3 regions of the Alkaliphilus sp. B6464 genome follow, and region 1 is predicted to be linked to each of the others. Evidence: riboswitches for the same ligand, from Rfam matches in the RefSeq annotation. Region 1 holds a riboswitch; each other region holds the start of a gene.
What was found. Region 1 has a riboswitch for cyclic di-GMP ahead of HYG84_RS15860 (ketoacyl-ACP synthase III). Riboswitches for the same ligand answer to the same signal wherever they lie in the genome.
Positions count from the first base shown of each region.

Region 2: linked by a shared signal. The riboswitch ahead of HYG84_RS07060 (tetratricopeptide repeat protein) and the one ahead of HYG84_RS15860 (ketoacyl-ACP synthase III) in region 1 are both predicted to bind cyclic di-GMP.
Region 3: linked by a shared signal. The riboswitch ahead of HYG84_RS05705 (transglutaminase-like domain-containing protein) and the one ahead of HYG84_RS15860 (ketoacyl-ACP synthase III) in region 1 are both predicted to bind cyclic di-GMP.

Region 1 is NZ_CP058557.1:3,121,236-3,126,395, forward strand. Features, by position in the region: gene HYG84_RS15855 (methyl-accepting chemotaxis protein) at 1-1,218, opposite strand, end outside; gene HYG84_RS15860 (ketoacyl-ACP synthase III) at 1,212-2,216, opposite strand; cyclic di-GMP riboswitch class I at 2,314-2,400, opposite strand; gene HYG84_RS15865 (MBL fold metallo-hydrolase) at 2,758-3,522, opposite strand; gene HYG84_RS15870 (YdbC family protein) at 3,547-3,762, opposite strand; gene HYG84_RS15875 (hypothetical protein) at 3,855-4,289, opposite strand; gene HYG84_RS15880 (hypothetical protein) at 4,456-4,692, opposite strand; gene HYG84_RS15885 (hypothetical protein) at 4,885-5,160, opposite strand, start outside.
Region 2 is NZ_CP058557.1:1,464,530-1,469,689, reverse strand. Features, by position in the region: gene HYG84_RS07070 (DUF3794 and LysM peptidoglycan-binding domain-containing protein) at 1-299, opposite strand, end outside; gene HYG84_RS07065 (metalloprotease family protein) at 543-1,076, opposite strand; gene HYG84_RS07060 (tetratricopeptide repeat protein) at 1,141-2,184, opposite strand; cyclic di-GMP riboswitch class I at 2,288-2,373, opposite strand; gene HYG84_RS07055 (GIY-YIG nuclease family protein) at 2,459-2,710, opposite strand; gene HYG84_RS07050 (M20/M25/M40 family metallo-hydrolase) at 2,750-4,390, opposite strand; gene arcA (arginine deiminase) at 4,445-5,160, opposite strand, start outside.
Region 3 is NZ_CP058557.1:1,184,054-1,189,213, forward strand. Features, by position in the region: gene HYG84_RS05690 (collagen binding domain-containing protein) at 1-995, shown strand, start outside; gene HYG84_RS05695 (class D sortase) at 1,138-1,824, shown strand; gene HYG84_RS05700 (hypothetical protein) at 1,873-2,016, shown strand; cyclic di-GMP riboswitch class I at 2,093-2,177, shown strand; gene HYG84_RS05705 (transglutaminase-like domain-containing protein) at 2,190-2,987, shown strand; gene HYG84_RS05710 (hypothetical protein) at 3,519-3,767, opposite strand; gene HYG84_RS05715 (hypothetical protein) at 3,789-4,184, opposite strand; gene HYG84_RS20735 (MBOAT family O-acyltransferase) at 4,153-4,716, shown strand; gene HYG84_RS20270 (hypothetical protein) at 4,643-4,948, shown strand.

The sequences.
Region 1 (5,160 bases):
AAGTTCATCTGTAATCCCTACAACATCATCTAATGATTGTTTCGTATTTTCAGCTAGTTTTCTAATTTCATTAGCAACAACTGCAAATCCTTTACCTAATTCTCCGGCCCTTGCTGCTTCAATAGATGCATTTAATGCCAACAGATTTGTTTGCTCTGCAATATTACCAATAATTAATAAAATTTCATCTACTTTTTTAGCTTTGTCTTTTAGTTTTTTAGCCACATCAAATGTAAATGCGATGCTTTCTTTCGTGTTATCCATCATTTTTAGTGCCTCATTTAAAGATTTTTCATTTTCACTGGATAAGGCCATCAGTGCCAAGGATGAATTTTCAGTGTTTTTCAACTCACTTGAAACTATCTCGGTTCCTTCTAATAAATTTTGAAGGCTGTTATTATTTTCTCTAGATTTATCTAATATCTCATTATTTGAGTGTAACACCTGTTGACTAGTATACGCTATCTCTTGCATAGAACTACTTTCTTCTTCAGCAATAGATGATACCATATCACTTGCATCTAATAAAGTATTGGCAAAATGTGCGGTTTTCTCAAGAATATGTAGTGTTTTTTTATTATTATTTCTAAGATCTTCTTCATTCTTTTCAATTTCACTTAGTAGTTTTGAAGCAAAAAAAGTAAATAGGAAAATTCCAAATGAAGTAAGAGTAATCACAATTATTCTCATAATCATCTCTTGTAGAAAAACTTCTTGTCCCGGTAAAGCAATTGGATACAATTTAAATATTATAACCTGACATAGCATTCCAGTAACAATAAAGGCAATATTTAGTTTAATATCTAAAAATAGAGCACCTAATATAATAAAATAAAATACACTCATCCAAAGCTCCTTAGACGGAACCATAAATATCAAGTAAAGATAATTCACAAAAGTTAATATAAATATCAATACCTTTAACTGCTTAAAGATTTTTTCGTTAAAATTTTCATTAACGACTGTTCTTTTATGCAGAATAAAAAAAAGAATAGTTTCTATGGTAATTAATATACCAAATATACCAAGAGACCCCCATTGAATTGAATCATATAGTCCAAGATATTTCATCAAAGAAAAAGCTAGCATAGCCATGAATCCACTAATCGAATAAATAATTAATACAACCTTCAGTGTTTTTTTCTGATAATCGACAATTGTATTTGCATTATTTAACATAATATCTCCTTTCTGAGTGCCGCTTTGCTCTACTACCATTTATAGAGCAAAGCTTCCATAGTATATCCTGCTGCAACAGAGCAAAATATAATAATCTCATCTTTTTTAAAGGCTTCTTTTTTCAGTCTATCATTTAATGCTATAATAGGACTAGCACTGCCATTATAACCATATTTATCCGCAACAAAAGTAGCTTGTCCCATTTCTGCTCCCAATTTTTCTAAGGTAATTCTTATATCTTCCTTTGAAAATTGTGACATAAAATAATGAGAAACATCTCTTGGTTGGTAATTATATTCTTCTAGTAATTTGATTATTAGTTCTGACCATTTATCGGCAAGAAAGCTAAAATCAAAAGGCGTCCATTCCATTTTCCTATGATAGGAAGTCAAGTTATCCTTCGAAATATTTAATAAACCACAAGCTGGAAATCTTATGGTGTTATTATAGTCATCATCAGTATACATTCTAGAACCTAGTATACCTCTTATTTCTTCCTCTTCCCTCACTTCTAATATAACTGCAGCAGCACCATCTCCTACGATAGAGTATGTCACCATGTCATCTTCCCGTCCAAAAGGGCTAACTAATACAGAACCAACAACTAGAACTCTCTTATATTTTTCATCTGTTTTTAAATATCGACTTGCTACATCCATTGCATTAACCATGCCTACACAATTATTATTCATATCAAACACACTAGATGCATTTTTAGCCTTTAACTTATTTCTGATAATCAATGCACATGTAGGCATTAAATATTCAGGGGTATCTGTTGCTGATATGATCATGTCAATATCCTCAGGATTAAGCCCTGCATCTGTTAAAGCTTTTTCAGCAGCCTTAACCCCCATATCGATACTATTTTCATTTCCTAATGTCTGTTTTCTGGTTTTTCTACCTAACTTGTTAAGCAAGTTTTCTACATGATCTTCATTACCATATTCTTTAAAATGGTTAATAATAAATTCATTACTTACCTCTTTTGTTGGATGATATGTCCCTACTCCAACCATATGTACATTTTTGCGCATGTCCTTGCCCCCTATTGAATTATTTTATAACTAAACTTAGTAAATATAAAAAAATAGACATACCTAAGCTAGGCTATCTATTTGTAATAGCTTTTAACTTAGCAACCTGGCAATCATAGAAAAAATTTTCCTTAGACCCATGGCTTTGCGTCCTTACCTTTCAGTAAGTTTGCCATTTATAAGTATTTTGTATATATATGTATATATATATCTTATTATAATTATAATATCATACTTTACATTATGTTACTATATTATCATACTACTATATTGTAAAAAATTATCGTAAATTGGCTGAAATAGTAAAATAAAAAAATATCACCTTACACATTTTCATTTAATACGACTAAAAAAATCTTTTAATTTAATGACTTATGAGGTTGGCTACATAATGATCATAAAGCCATTCTGTCTCTCTTAAAGTCCCTTCTTCAGTAAATCTTAATCTTTCAGGAATAGCTCTACTCTTGTAGTTATTTTCAGCACATCTAATCTCTATTCTATTAATAAATACCCTACCAATATATTTATTTATATATTTTTACAAATTGATAGTCATTCCTATCTCTTCCATAAATATAGTTTGAATAAAACTATCCTTATTACGTTCATAACTTTTTTTTGCAACTCTTATCCAGTTAAACTTATCCAATTCCTTATAAGGTAGATGTACTACTAATATTTTTTGTGTATCAGTATAATTCTTAATGATTTCCCTAGCTCTAGGAATACTTACATAAGGGAAATTTACGATTAACGCATCTATTTTATGTTGTTTAAGATTAAGTGATTCAAAATTTTCTTTAACTGGAGCAGCATCGCCTAGATGTAATATTTTTACACCATATTCTATAATAAAAGCTAGATTATTTACATCTACACAATCTTCCCCCTCATGAATCATTGATATTGCTTGAATTTCTACCCCATTTATATTAATTCTCTCACTACAGTGAAATAAAGGGTCTAACTCAACTAAATTAATAGACCTATTATTAGACATGCAGTATCTTATTCTAGAAATAGCTTTGCTTGTCGATATAACAGCTGTATTAGGACTTTTTTCTAAAAAACTACATATTAAGTTAGCATCAAAATGATCACTATGTTGATGAGTTATTAGCATAATATCTATATTATCAAAAGGAGGAATACCATTTATTATTTTTTCTCTAATTTCTACAGGTGTGCTCTTATAGATTCGTATTTTAGAACTACACAAACCATCTATTAATATCTTTTTATTATTAATATTGATTAAAACACCTGCATTAGATACATAAGTTATACTTTTTGAATTATCCACAATCAGCGCTCCTCAACTTCATAATTATAAATCTATCTCATTCAATATATCTCTTAATTTCTTTAATTCTTCTCTACTAAGTGTAACTCCCTTACCCATTTTTATATGTTCTGGGTCCCATTCTCTAATATCGAATTTAGCTTCTCGTCCGTTCCAACTAATAAGATTTAGTTCCTTTGTCCAGCCTTTATTACTTTCAGATAAAATATACCAATTATAATTAAAGTTATCCCTAGCCAATTCAATTTAATCATTCATCCCCTTACTTATGTCATTTAACTCATCTAGTGTGTATTAAAAAGGATGATGTGACACAAATATAATGCAGATTTTTATAACTTACTGGAATCTATTTTTTTATATTTTTTTATTTTTTCACCTGTAATGCAGACTGATATAATAACTGAAATAAAGAAGCTTAATAGGTAAAATATCATATAAAAAAACATAGCAAAATTACCCCCAGCTGATAATTTCCCATATTCTGGATGTATTCTATTTAACCAATAATAGATAAAATTTGTTTCTCTATATATTAAAAAAGTTATAGTCCCTGCCGGTAATGAAATCAACCATTTATAAAACGAATTTCGATGAGTGTTTGATGACATTAAAAAACCAATTATTATATTTGTCAAAATAGCTACTAAAAGGATAATCCAAAAATCAAAGTTGCTATATGTCAATGTCAAAACCATAGTCCAAAAAAACGATGATATATAAATAACACCACAAGCTATTCCTTTAAGAATTTTTATTATATCCATACTAACCTACCTTTCTATATTATCTTATTTACCTACTTTTATAAAATGCATGGTATAAGATGACACTTTATTTTTATATATTTATCTTTTGATCTTTTAGCTCTTAGAAAAGTCTTCTGCCACCGCCTTGGGCGGTTTAGTTCTTTAAGAATTATGTGCCGTAAATTTATTTACCTTTTAGCTTAATATTTTTAATAATCAATATGATAGAAAATACTGCTAATAATACAAATCCTGCCAATGATAGTATATTAGTTAGTAAAACTATGATTTCTCCAAATATACTTGTACCATATCCTCCTGGAAACATCCCCAGTTTAGAATATGCAAATATACTACTATTTAATGAAGCTAATATCACGCTTCCCAAAATACAATAAAGTATTTGTTTATTTTTATCCATTCATATTACCTCCTAGGGCGAAGCCTTTAAAGTTTCTATACCTGAAACAAAGACAATTACTCCATTCAGTGAAGAATTTATTAGTTGCCAGTTTTTGTATAGCAAATAATAAATAAAATAGGAATCATTATTATCTCACCTCATTTTGGAAAAGTAGCTTATTATTACCTACGTCCATAAAGGCCACTATCACTATATCAAATAAACAATATATAAAATTAAGCGATACAGACTGTTACAGTCGCTTGGTCTAGCTCTAGGGTAGGTAATTCTCCATTCCTTCCAAATTAAATATCCCCAAAAAGTTACAATGCCACTTAGATATATTACTACATTTTTAATAGCATCTAAACGCATCATTGAATGGGTCTTAGACACATCATTATAAGAATACGACATAAATAATGTTGATACTAATTTCTCTTTTTCATAATATTTCTCTTGAGCTAACATAAATAATTTCTTGAA
Region 2 (5,160 bases), 1.7 Mb from region 1:
TTAATACCTTCCATTTCAAGGCTTTGCTTAAATTCTGTGCTACTATCTATGCTGTAAAGAGGTTGTTCTCCTTTTTCAGAAACATATAAAATCTTAAAATATGTAGTCCCTTCTACAGCAATTCTGTTATCCATTACCTCTTGCTTAGTTAATTGCACTTTACCATCGGCAGATAAAACTCTTGTAATATCAGGCTTTGTATCAGGTACTAGAATATCTCCTTCTACAATCGTCTGAGCAATATTTTCACCTACTACTTGATCCAGTTTAAATAAATCTCTTATTAGTTCAACAGACATATGTTTGCCTCCTCCCGAAATCTTTTAAAATCCTTACTATACTATATTTTGTTGTGTACAAAATATGTTAAAAAGTTTATTACTATTTTAGTTAGTCCAATAAAATTTCTCTTTTACATATATATGTTGTTAAATAAAAAAAAGAAGTGAAAATGCCGGATTTTCACTTCTTTTTTGCTATTCTATTTAAAGGAATTAACCTTAATCTCAATAATATTATAGATTTAAACGGATACTTAATAACTAAGCCAATAGCTTTATAACAATATTTGGAATTAACATAGCTACAAACAGACCATAAATAACATCAAACCATAATACAGATGCAATAGTGCATAGATAAATAAGTCCAACAATAGGTGTAGCTAATATTCTAATCCACATTGGTGTTTCTTCTTTTTTAATTCCACTCCAAATATTTTTAGCATCTTGAATACTGGGAAAAGAGTGCATTGCTATAGAAATACCTAGCCATATAAAAAAATAATCTATTGTATGACCATCACCAAACCTAATTACTGGTATAGCTCCTGGAAGAGCTATCAAAGCACCTAGTGTAGTATTAATTAAAAATGGTCCTATTCCTATTAATAACTGTTTAATAGGCTCTGTAGGAACCTCATGTGTTACATATCCGGCTGGATTTTTTAGGCTAAAATAACAAACATCTAATACTGCAACCCTTGTAATTCTACAAAACAACTGATGTGCAAGTTCGTGAACAATTACACCTGGAAAGGTTGCTATAGAAACCAAAAAACCTGGTATTATATACATTAATTCTACCTCCTCTCATATTTATAAGTATAAATACAATTCAACATTTTTCCTATATTATCTACTATCTTAGTTTGATAAGCCCCGAAATAACATCTTCTAACCATTCTATTTCCCTATCACTGTACTCATTTTGCTGATTCCTAAGTAAATCCATTGTTTTATTTCTTTCTTCTTCCATACCATTATAATGATATACTAAAGCAAGATTTGATATAAAATATGGTTCCTGCGGACTAATCTCATGAGCCTTTTTTGCAAAGTCCAATGCTGCTTTATCTTCATATCTTTTAAGTTCAATTCTACTTAATCCAACATAAGCACGTGGATCTTCAATATTATGTTCTAAAACTTTGTTGCAATATTCAATGCCTCGATCGAACTCGCCTCTTTCCCTATAAAGCGCAGAAAGAAATAAATAGCCATCATAAAATGTGGGATCAATACTAAGTATTTTATTCATGTACTCTTCTGATTCATCATATCTTTCTTGATCATAATAAATATTAGCTAAATAATAAATGGCAAAAACATCATCTGGATTTTTATTGACCCAATTTTCTAATTCATTAAAAAACTCTTGGGTTCCTAAATCATATTGATCTAATACGTTTACTAACTCCTCACTTGGATAAAAATTTCTAGATATTTTATCCATAATTTCATTAACTTCCTCAACTAAATCCTGTTCGTCAAGATCCCTACCAGCAATTATATCAATAGTATTAATGACTTCTTCAATTTTATTATTATGATAGTAGGTAACCGCCAATTTAGCTAATATTAATGTGGAATCTGGATACTGTTCTAATGCCTTTTCATACTCCTCCATAGCTGTTTTGTATTTATGGGCTGTTTCTGCCTTTTTCCCTCTTTCATAGGCAATACCACTGATTAATGTTTGAGGAAATCTCATTATACCAGCAATAAATGTAGATATTAATATTATAATAAATCCCTTAACCCACAGAGGTATGGGTCTCCTAACAAATTCTTCTCTACACTCTCTACATAGTGCTAGATTATATCCTTCCTCAACATTGGGACTATTACAGTTTTTACATACTCCATCATCGACATAATCCTGCTCCATTACTTCTTCCGACACATTTTTAGCCTCCTTCCATAGATAATATAACTTTAAAATAAAAAAAGCTTTGTACAAAAGCGCACAAAGCTAAGGATAATCCTTATATAATTGTATTATCCTTTTCGGCAACCTGGCTACCATAGTAAAATATACTTTAGGCCCAAGGCTTTGCGTCATTATCTTTCGATAATTTTGCCCTTTTCATATACTCATTATATTTTTCTGTTTAACAGGTATATAATTATACATTTCTCTACAAAATCCTTTATTATTATATCGACAAAAAGTGCCACTATTCGACAATGGCACTTTCAATCAATTTTAATTTTTCCTTTCTTCTCATCTGCTTTATTTCATACTCCCTCTTCTGGGCAGATATTTTATCATCATACTCTTCAAAATATACAAGTTTTACAGGAAGCCTAGCCCTCGTATATTTTCCACCATTCCCACCTCCATGGGTTTTAACTCTCTTCTCTAAATTATTAGTCCATCCAGTATATAGACTTTTATCAGCACATTCTAATATGTATACGTAGTTCATCTTAATCACCATATATATTTTATTTTTTTTTATAGTAGCCTACTTTAATAAATTTAAAATAGTATCATAAACCATCTTCGGAAGCACATTAAAGGAATAATCTCTTTCTACTCTCTCTGTAAACTTATGAGCATCTTTGCCAAAAGGCCCTATATTTACTACAGGAAGGTTAAGTTCTTGCATTTCTTTAAGTGGAAGATTATACTTTACGCCAAAACCTGGCATATTTTCTTTTAAAACTCCGATGATAGAATTTTCTTTTGGTGCAGCGGCATAGCTTAAATCTGATATATAAGGATAGAATTTTTTTCTAACTATATTAAATTTGTTGTCAGCCGCTTCAATAGCATCATCAACAGCTCTTAGAAGGATTTTCTCTTTAACTTCATTACCTTCTACATAAATGTGAGGGTAATATGGTGGTGAGAAGTAAGCTATAACTACAGGTTCTTTGTCAGACCACATTTTATGTACTTGCTCTACAAGTTTTAACGCAAAAACCCTTTCATCAATTTTATCGTTATCAAGTAGCTCTCTACTTAATTTCTCAAGCATTAAATTAAGTTCCTCACCTTTTTCAGCCCTAACTTTTTCAACTAGCTCTTCATAAGTAATAACTCTTGCTTTCCAAGGTAACTCCGCATAAGGATAACTACTCATTTTACAATAACTCTTATATTGATTATTTAACTCATCTATGGTATTTTGAAAAGCTTTAAAAGCTCCTACTAGCATTCTGTTCATTACTTCATCAGGAGTAGATATATGGGTAGCATAGTTAAAGTAAAGATATGAAGTCTTTGCAATTTGTACTGAGTATTCTGTTTTTAAGTCTTGTTGTCTCAAAGTAATTGGTGGAAGAGACACTTCCCCTTCAGCCACATCACAGTACTCCATATTTAAGTTAAATTCCTTAGTTATGCTAGAAGATATTTGATTAGGGTCTAATCCTTTATAGGGCTCTCCTACATGGGTTTCTTTACCTACTATAAAGAAACTAGGCATCAGTTTACCAACAGTACCTATGTATACATATCTATTTTCATCACCAACATATCTAGGAGCACTATAATCAGTGTCTATAACTGCTAAGTATTCATAGCCTTCAGACTCCTTAAGTCTAACTAACTCAGGTACTACAGATAGCATTCCCCCAGAGTTACCTTCTTCATCACATACAGCAGCAAATACAACATTTCCCTCTAGGTTATCTACATTTTTAGCTAGTTCTTCCATTATTGTCATAATAATTGCTACTCCGCATTTCATATCAAAAATTCCTCTACCAAAGATATAATCTCCAGTGTCCAAATCAATTTTGGCTTCTTCAGGAATGATTACTTCTTTTAATTTTTCAATTAATTCTAAAGGTTTAGTAGCATACTCTTTTAAATCACCATAATCAGTTATACCAACAGTGTCTGTATGTCCAATTAAAATAACGGTCTTATTGGAATTTCCCTTTTTTCCTTTAATAGTAGCTAAAGTAGATTTTCTGCCAATCTCATCGTTTATAACATCTACGTATTTTAAGCTTTCAGGATTATTCTTAAAATAATCCATTTCACCAAAGAATTCATAGATTCTTTCAACTACATTATTTTCTTCTTTAGTACCTACAACACTAAGGATACTTGTAAGCTCTATAGCCAGCTCTTCAGCTCTTTTACCAATGTCCATTATAATACCCCCTTAATATGTATTGTTTTACTCTAAATCTTTAAACCACCAATTCTAAAGCTTTTCACGCACAAGAGGCATAGACATACATCTTGGACCACCCCGTCCTCTTACTAGTTCAGATCCTTCAATCTCTATAACCTCGATTCCATTATTTCTTAAATATTCATTTGATATCTCATTGCGATTATATGTAATAATCACTCCAGGTGCAACAGCTAGGGTGTTAGTAGCATCGTTCCATTGCTCCCTAGCCGCTGTAATGGCATCTCCTCTACCAGTTTTAATTAGTTTTATAGCTGGAAGTCCTAAAGCTGACTTCAAACCGTTTTCCAATGTATCTATAGGTGTAATCTTTGGCATATTCCTACCTTTGGTTAACTCATATACACTAACCTTATCCTCTATTCCAGGATAAATTGTAAACTTATCATAATCAACCATTGTAAATACCGTATCTAGATGCATATATGCTCTGGTAAATGGAATTTTAATAGCTAGCACCTTTTCTACGTTACTATTTTCAAAAAGTCTTTGGGCTAAAATTTCTATACCCTTAGCTGAAGTCCTCTCACTGCAGCCAATTGCTACTACTTTATCACTTAATACTAAAATATCTCCTCCCTCTATACTGTGTTTGTCGTTATAATCGTACCATTGAGGAGTATTTCTCCCATCAAATAATGGGTTGTATTTATAAATATATTGTAAAAACATAGTTTCTCTATTTCTAGCACTCATTTCCATTCTATTAATGGATAGACCTTGAC
Region 3 (5,160 bases), 1.5 Mb from region 1:
AAGAAGTAAGTGAGGATTATGATAATAAAACAAGGACAAAAACTTTAGAAGTTAAAAACTACAAGCTTGGTTCACTAGCTATCAAAAAAGTAGATTCTAAAGATGAAACTAAGGTTTTAGCTGGAGCAGAGTTTAAACTTAAGAATACTGAAACTAACAATGAGTATATTCTAATAACAGATGATAATGGATTAGCAAAGCAAGAAAATTTACCACAAGGCACATATACTTTAAGAGAAACAAAACCACCAAAGGGATATAGATTAGACTCTAAGACTCACACTATAGTTATTAGTGGAAGTGATGAAGAAGACAAGGAACTTCATATTGATCTATCTATATCAAATATAAAAACACCACCACAGCCAGTTTTAGGTGGGTTAAGTATTAAAAAGATAGATAGTAAGGATAGCACAGTAGCATTATCAGGAGCAGAGTTTGAGGTTAAAGACTCTAAAGGAGAAGTAGTAGCTGTACTAACAACCGATAAAAACGGAGTAGATACGGTTACAGGCTTACCATTAGGGAAATATACACTGGTTGAAACAAAAGCTCCAAGAGGATATGATTTAGATAAAACTATTCATGAATTAACAATAAGTAGTTCTATTACTGTTAATTTGGTTTTGAAAAATATTAAAGTACCAACTACACCTGGCGGAGAAGATCCAGATGAGCCAGACAAACCAGATAAACCAAATAAGCCAAATAAACCAAATGAGCCAGATAAACCAACAGAACCAGTAGAACCACAGGAGTATGTTGAGCCAGAAGAACCAGAGACTCCTGTAGTTGAAGAAACTATACCAGAGGAAGTTCCTGTAGATGACGGGGTTGAGGTACCAGATGATGGTATACCACTTGGAACTATAACAGATTTTGAAACTGAGAAATTACCCCAAACAGGTGAAGGAAGTCCTCTTATGACGTATTCAGTTGGGCTGTTACTAATTATTTTAGGTTGGGTAACAATAAGAAAGAAAGCTGCCCAATAAAAGGCATAAGTAACAGGGTTTAACAATAAATATACTTAAAGTATTTAGACAATAAGTTCTCCAACTAAAGAAGATGGGGGACTTATTGTTCCATTTTTAGACGACATGATATTAATAGTGTATAAATTTATTGGAGGACATAATGAAAAATAGATTATCTATAAAAAATGTACTAGCAATAACATTAATTGTTATTGGTAGTGGCATTATTTTGTACCCAAATTTGCGTAATTTTTATTATGATATAAAACAACAAGAGATTAAGAATAATTATATTGAAAGTATGAGTGCAATTCATGCTATAGATGATGATACGAACCAAGATATGGATAACATTAAAGATAATATAATTGAAGAAGATGAAAGCCTTGAAGATCAGATGGTACACCAATCGGAGAATAAAAAGATGTTAGAATTAGATAAACAATGGCCTGTTGAGGCTACCTTAATAATTGAAAAAATTGATCTATTAATGCCAATATTAAAAGGTGCAACAAAGGAGCATTTAAATGTTTCTATATCCAGTATTAATAACACCGGAAAGCCTTGGGAAGGAAATAATTATGCAATAGCAGGACATAGAAGTAGAAAATATGGGCGTCATTTTAATAGATTAAATGAATTGGAAATCGACGATGAAATTTCAGTGATGGATACAAAAAATAATGAGTTTATTTATAGGGTTTTTAGCAAAGAAATAGTAGACGAGAATGAAATTTCAGTATTGGAAAACTGTAATAAAAGTGAACTAACATTGATTACTTGTGATCCCATTAATGTAAAAAATCCACCAACACGATTAGTAGTGAAAGCCATCCAGATTAATTAAATTTTATTTTGAGAAAAGCAAGTATATTTAGCTGTATTAAAAAATTATATGTTAAGTTTATATAAGTTAGGGTATTTATATGACAACAAGCTAGATAAAAATAATAAGATTAATAATAAGAATGTATTTGAGATTATTAATAGGATAATAAAAAAAATATTATTAAATGAATTATTAAAAACAAATATTTAAAGCTTTTAAACTATATAAAACTAGGACAAATTGTAGTATAGTAAAAGATAATTAAATATATTTATCAGGTGCTTTCCACCGATAAAGGCAAATCTAGTGAAAGCTAGAGACGCAAAGCTAAAGGGCCTTCCTTAGAAATAAGATGGTAGCCAGTTACCGAAAGGGGAGTTTTTATGTTAAAGCTACGTAAAGTAATTTCTTTATTAGTTATTATTTTATCAGTATACTCCACAGTAGTTTTTGCACAGGCTTCTACTCCAAGTATTGATAAAACCAAATTAGATGCTGGATTAGTAAGTATTAATTATAATCCTCAAAAACAAGTGACTACAAAAGTAATTATTAGTAAAGGGGATGTGAAGTATACTTATAACCTAAAATCAAATAATAGTTTTCCATTACAGTTTGGAGATGGAGAGTATACAATTTCTATTTTAGAAAATGTGGAAGGTAATAAATACAAGCTAGTAGAAAAAGAGGATGTTATTTTGAAATCAACAAATAAAAACGAAGTGTTTTTACAATCCATCCAAATGATTGACTGGAATAATGATATGATCCCTATTAAAAAGGCTAGAGAATTAACTAAGGATGCTAAAAATGATAAAGATAAAGTTACTGCAATATATAATTATATTATAAACAATATTAGTTATGATAATAATAAAATAAACAACATTAGCACAGAATATATACCTTCTATAGAGGAAACATTAAAAGTATCCAAAGGAATATGCTACGATTATTCAGCCTTATTTGCGGCAATGCTTCGAAGTGTAGATGTTCCTACAAAACTAATGATGGGACGTAAAAGTGATATTGATACATATCATGCTTGGAATCAAGTATACTTAAACGATACTAATGAATGGATTACTATAGATACTACTTATGATGCCGCTAAAAAAACAAAGTCACCTAATTTAATGATTAAAAACGAAAAAGAATATTCTATAGAAAAACAATATTAAATACTATTATTATGTATAAAAATTAATTGTATATAGAACTAAAGCAGTTGGCTTTTATTCAAAGCTAACTGCTTTTTAATATAAATAAGTAGTTTTAAGGCTTTAGAAAGCTAAACAATTAGTATATTTTAATAAACTAGAATGGTTAAGGACTTATTATTGAACTATGTTATAATAAACCTATCCTTCCAAGAAAGAAGGGAGGTGGATCACAATTGTCACAACCAACAAAAGAAAAAGAGTACATAGTAAAGCTTATAACAGCAATAGCAGCCTTAATTACAGCAATAGCAACGTTAATATCCGCAATAAAGTAGAAAAAGCAGGTGTTCGCGCACCTGCTTTTTCTTTTTCGTCACAATTGTCACAACACAATTATTTGATTTATTGATTATATATAATATACCACATTTGCGAAGATTTATGCAATATTATAATAAAATGTTTCTATATATAAATGAGTCATAGCATAAACTTTGTATTTAATTCCGAATCACATATAAAATTTAAATCTACAATTAATTGATGTTTTTATCGTGTAATAATAATAAAAAGCTTAATACATGCTGCAATTCCAATTAATATAGCAGTTAGACTCATTAGCGAAAAAACAAATTTGTTCCAACGAATGGAAGTGGGAGTTACATTTACAGGATTAAATTTTTCAGAACTTGTATACATTTTTTCAGCTAAAAAATTTAAATGTAATATTGCCAATATACCTGTAGGAAGTAGCAATGAAAATAATGCAAAGAATAGAATATCGCTGAATTTTTCCAAGTAAGTCACTCCTTTTATATATTATCTAGTTCCTAAACTATACCATTCATAATTATCTAAATCTGAAGTTTCAATCTTATCTTTAATAATATTCTGTAAATCAATTATTATATATGGATCTGCATATACTATTTCATACTTATCACTAGTTTTGTTCATAGCTCGTACTATTAGAATAAATGTTTCGCTATCATTTACTTGATACCCTTCTTTTAGTAAGTTAACATTTATGGGCTCAGAAATTAAATAATGAGTTATTTTATTTTGTTTAATTCTTTTCCATTCGTTTTTCACTGTTATCTCGGCATTTCCTATTAATTTGTTTTCAAACTCAGTCAGTTTACTTTCAAGGACGTACTTTCTGTAATTTTCAAGCACTGATTGCATGTTTATAAAAAATACAGCTAATCTATCCATTATTGAGTCTTGGATTGGAATAATATGTTACAGCCTCCAAATATATTTTGATTTTAGTGGCTATAGTGATATGGCAATAGGGCTTGGGAAATTATTTGGATTTGATTTCTTAGAAAACTTCAATTACCCATATATATCCCAGTCGGCTTCTGAATTTTGGAGAAGATGGCATATCTCTTTAGGTAGCTGGTTTAGAGATTATGTCTATATTCCCCTAGGAGGTAATAGGGTATATAAAATAAAATCATATATGAACTTATTTATAGTATGGTTTTTAACTGGTCTATGGCATGGCGCAAACTGGGCCTTTATTATTTGGGGTCTATATTATGGCGTTCTTATCATATTAGAAAAGGCCTTTTTAGAAAAGTTATTGAGGAGATTACCAAAAATATTGAGACATATTTATTTATTATTAATAGTGGTTAATAGTCCTTATTGGATGGATATTTTTCAGGGTGGACAATATAAGCCAGGGATTAGCCTTTATCAAAGTAATGATTGGATTAGGTACAAACCCAATAATCAATAACAATGTCTTAATCTATATCAATGATTATTGGTATATTATGATTGCATCTGGAATTTTTTCAACTCCAATAGTAAAAAAGATCAAGGATGCTGCTCTAAAAACAAACCAAAAATTATTGGAAAACAGTATAGCTTATGGACTTCATAGCTCGATACTTATTATTTGCATGTTTATAGTTATCGTTTTATTAAGTAGTTCTAGTTATAATCCGTTTTTATACTTTAGATTTTAGGAGATGAGGATCTTAAAATGAATAAGAAAAAAGCAAAATATATTGTAGTTCCGTTTTTAGTAATCATGTGAGAAAGATAAAAAAGTCCAGGAAGAAGATGTTATTGCTACCTTAAGAAACAAAAATAAATGGGATTATGGAGGAGCCTATATTAGAGGTAATGTTTGTAACATACTCAAAATAAAAAATGATAATGCTCTAACAGATAAAAA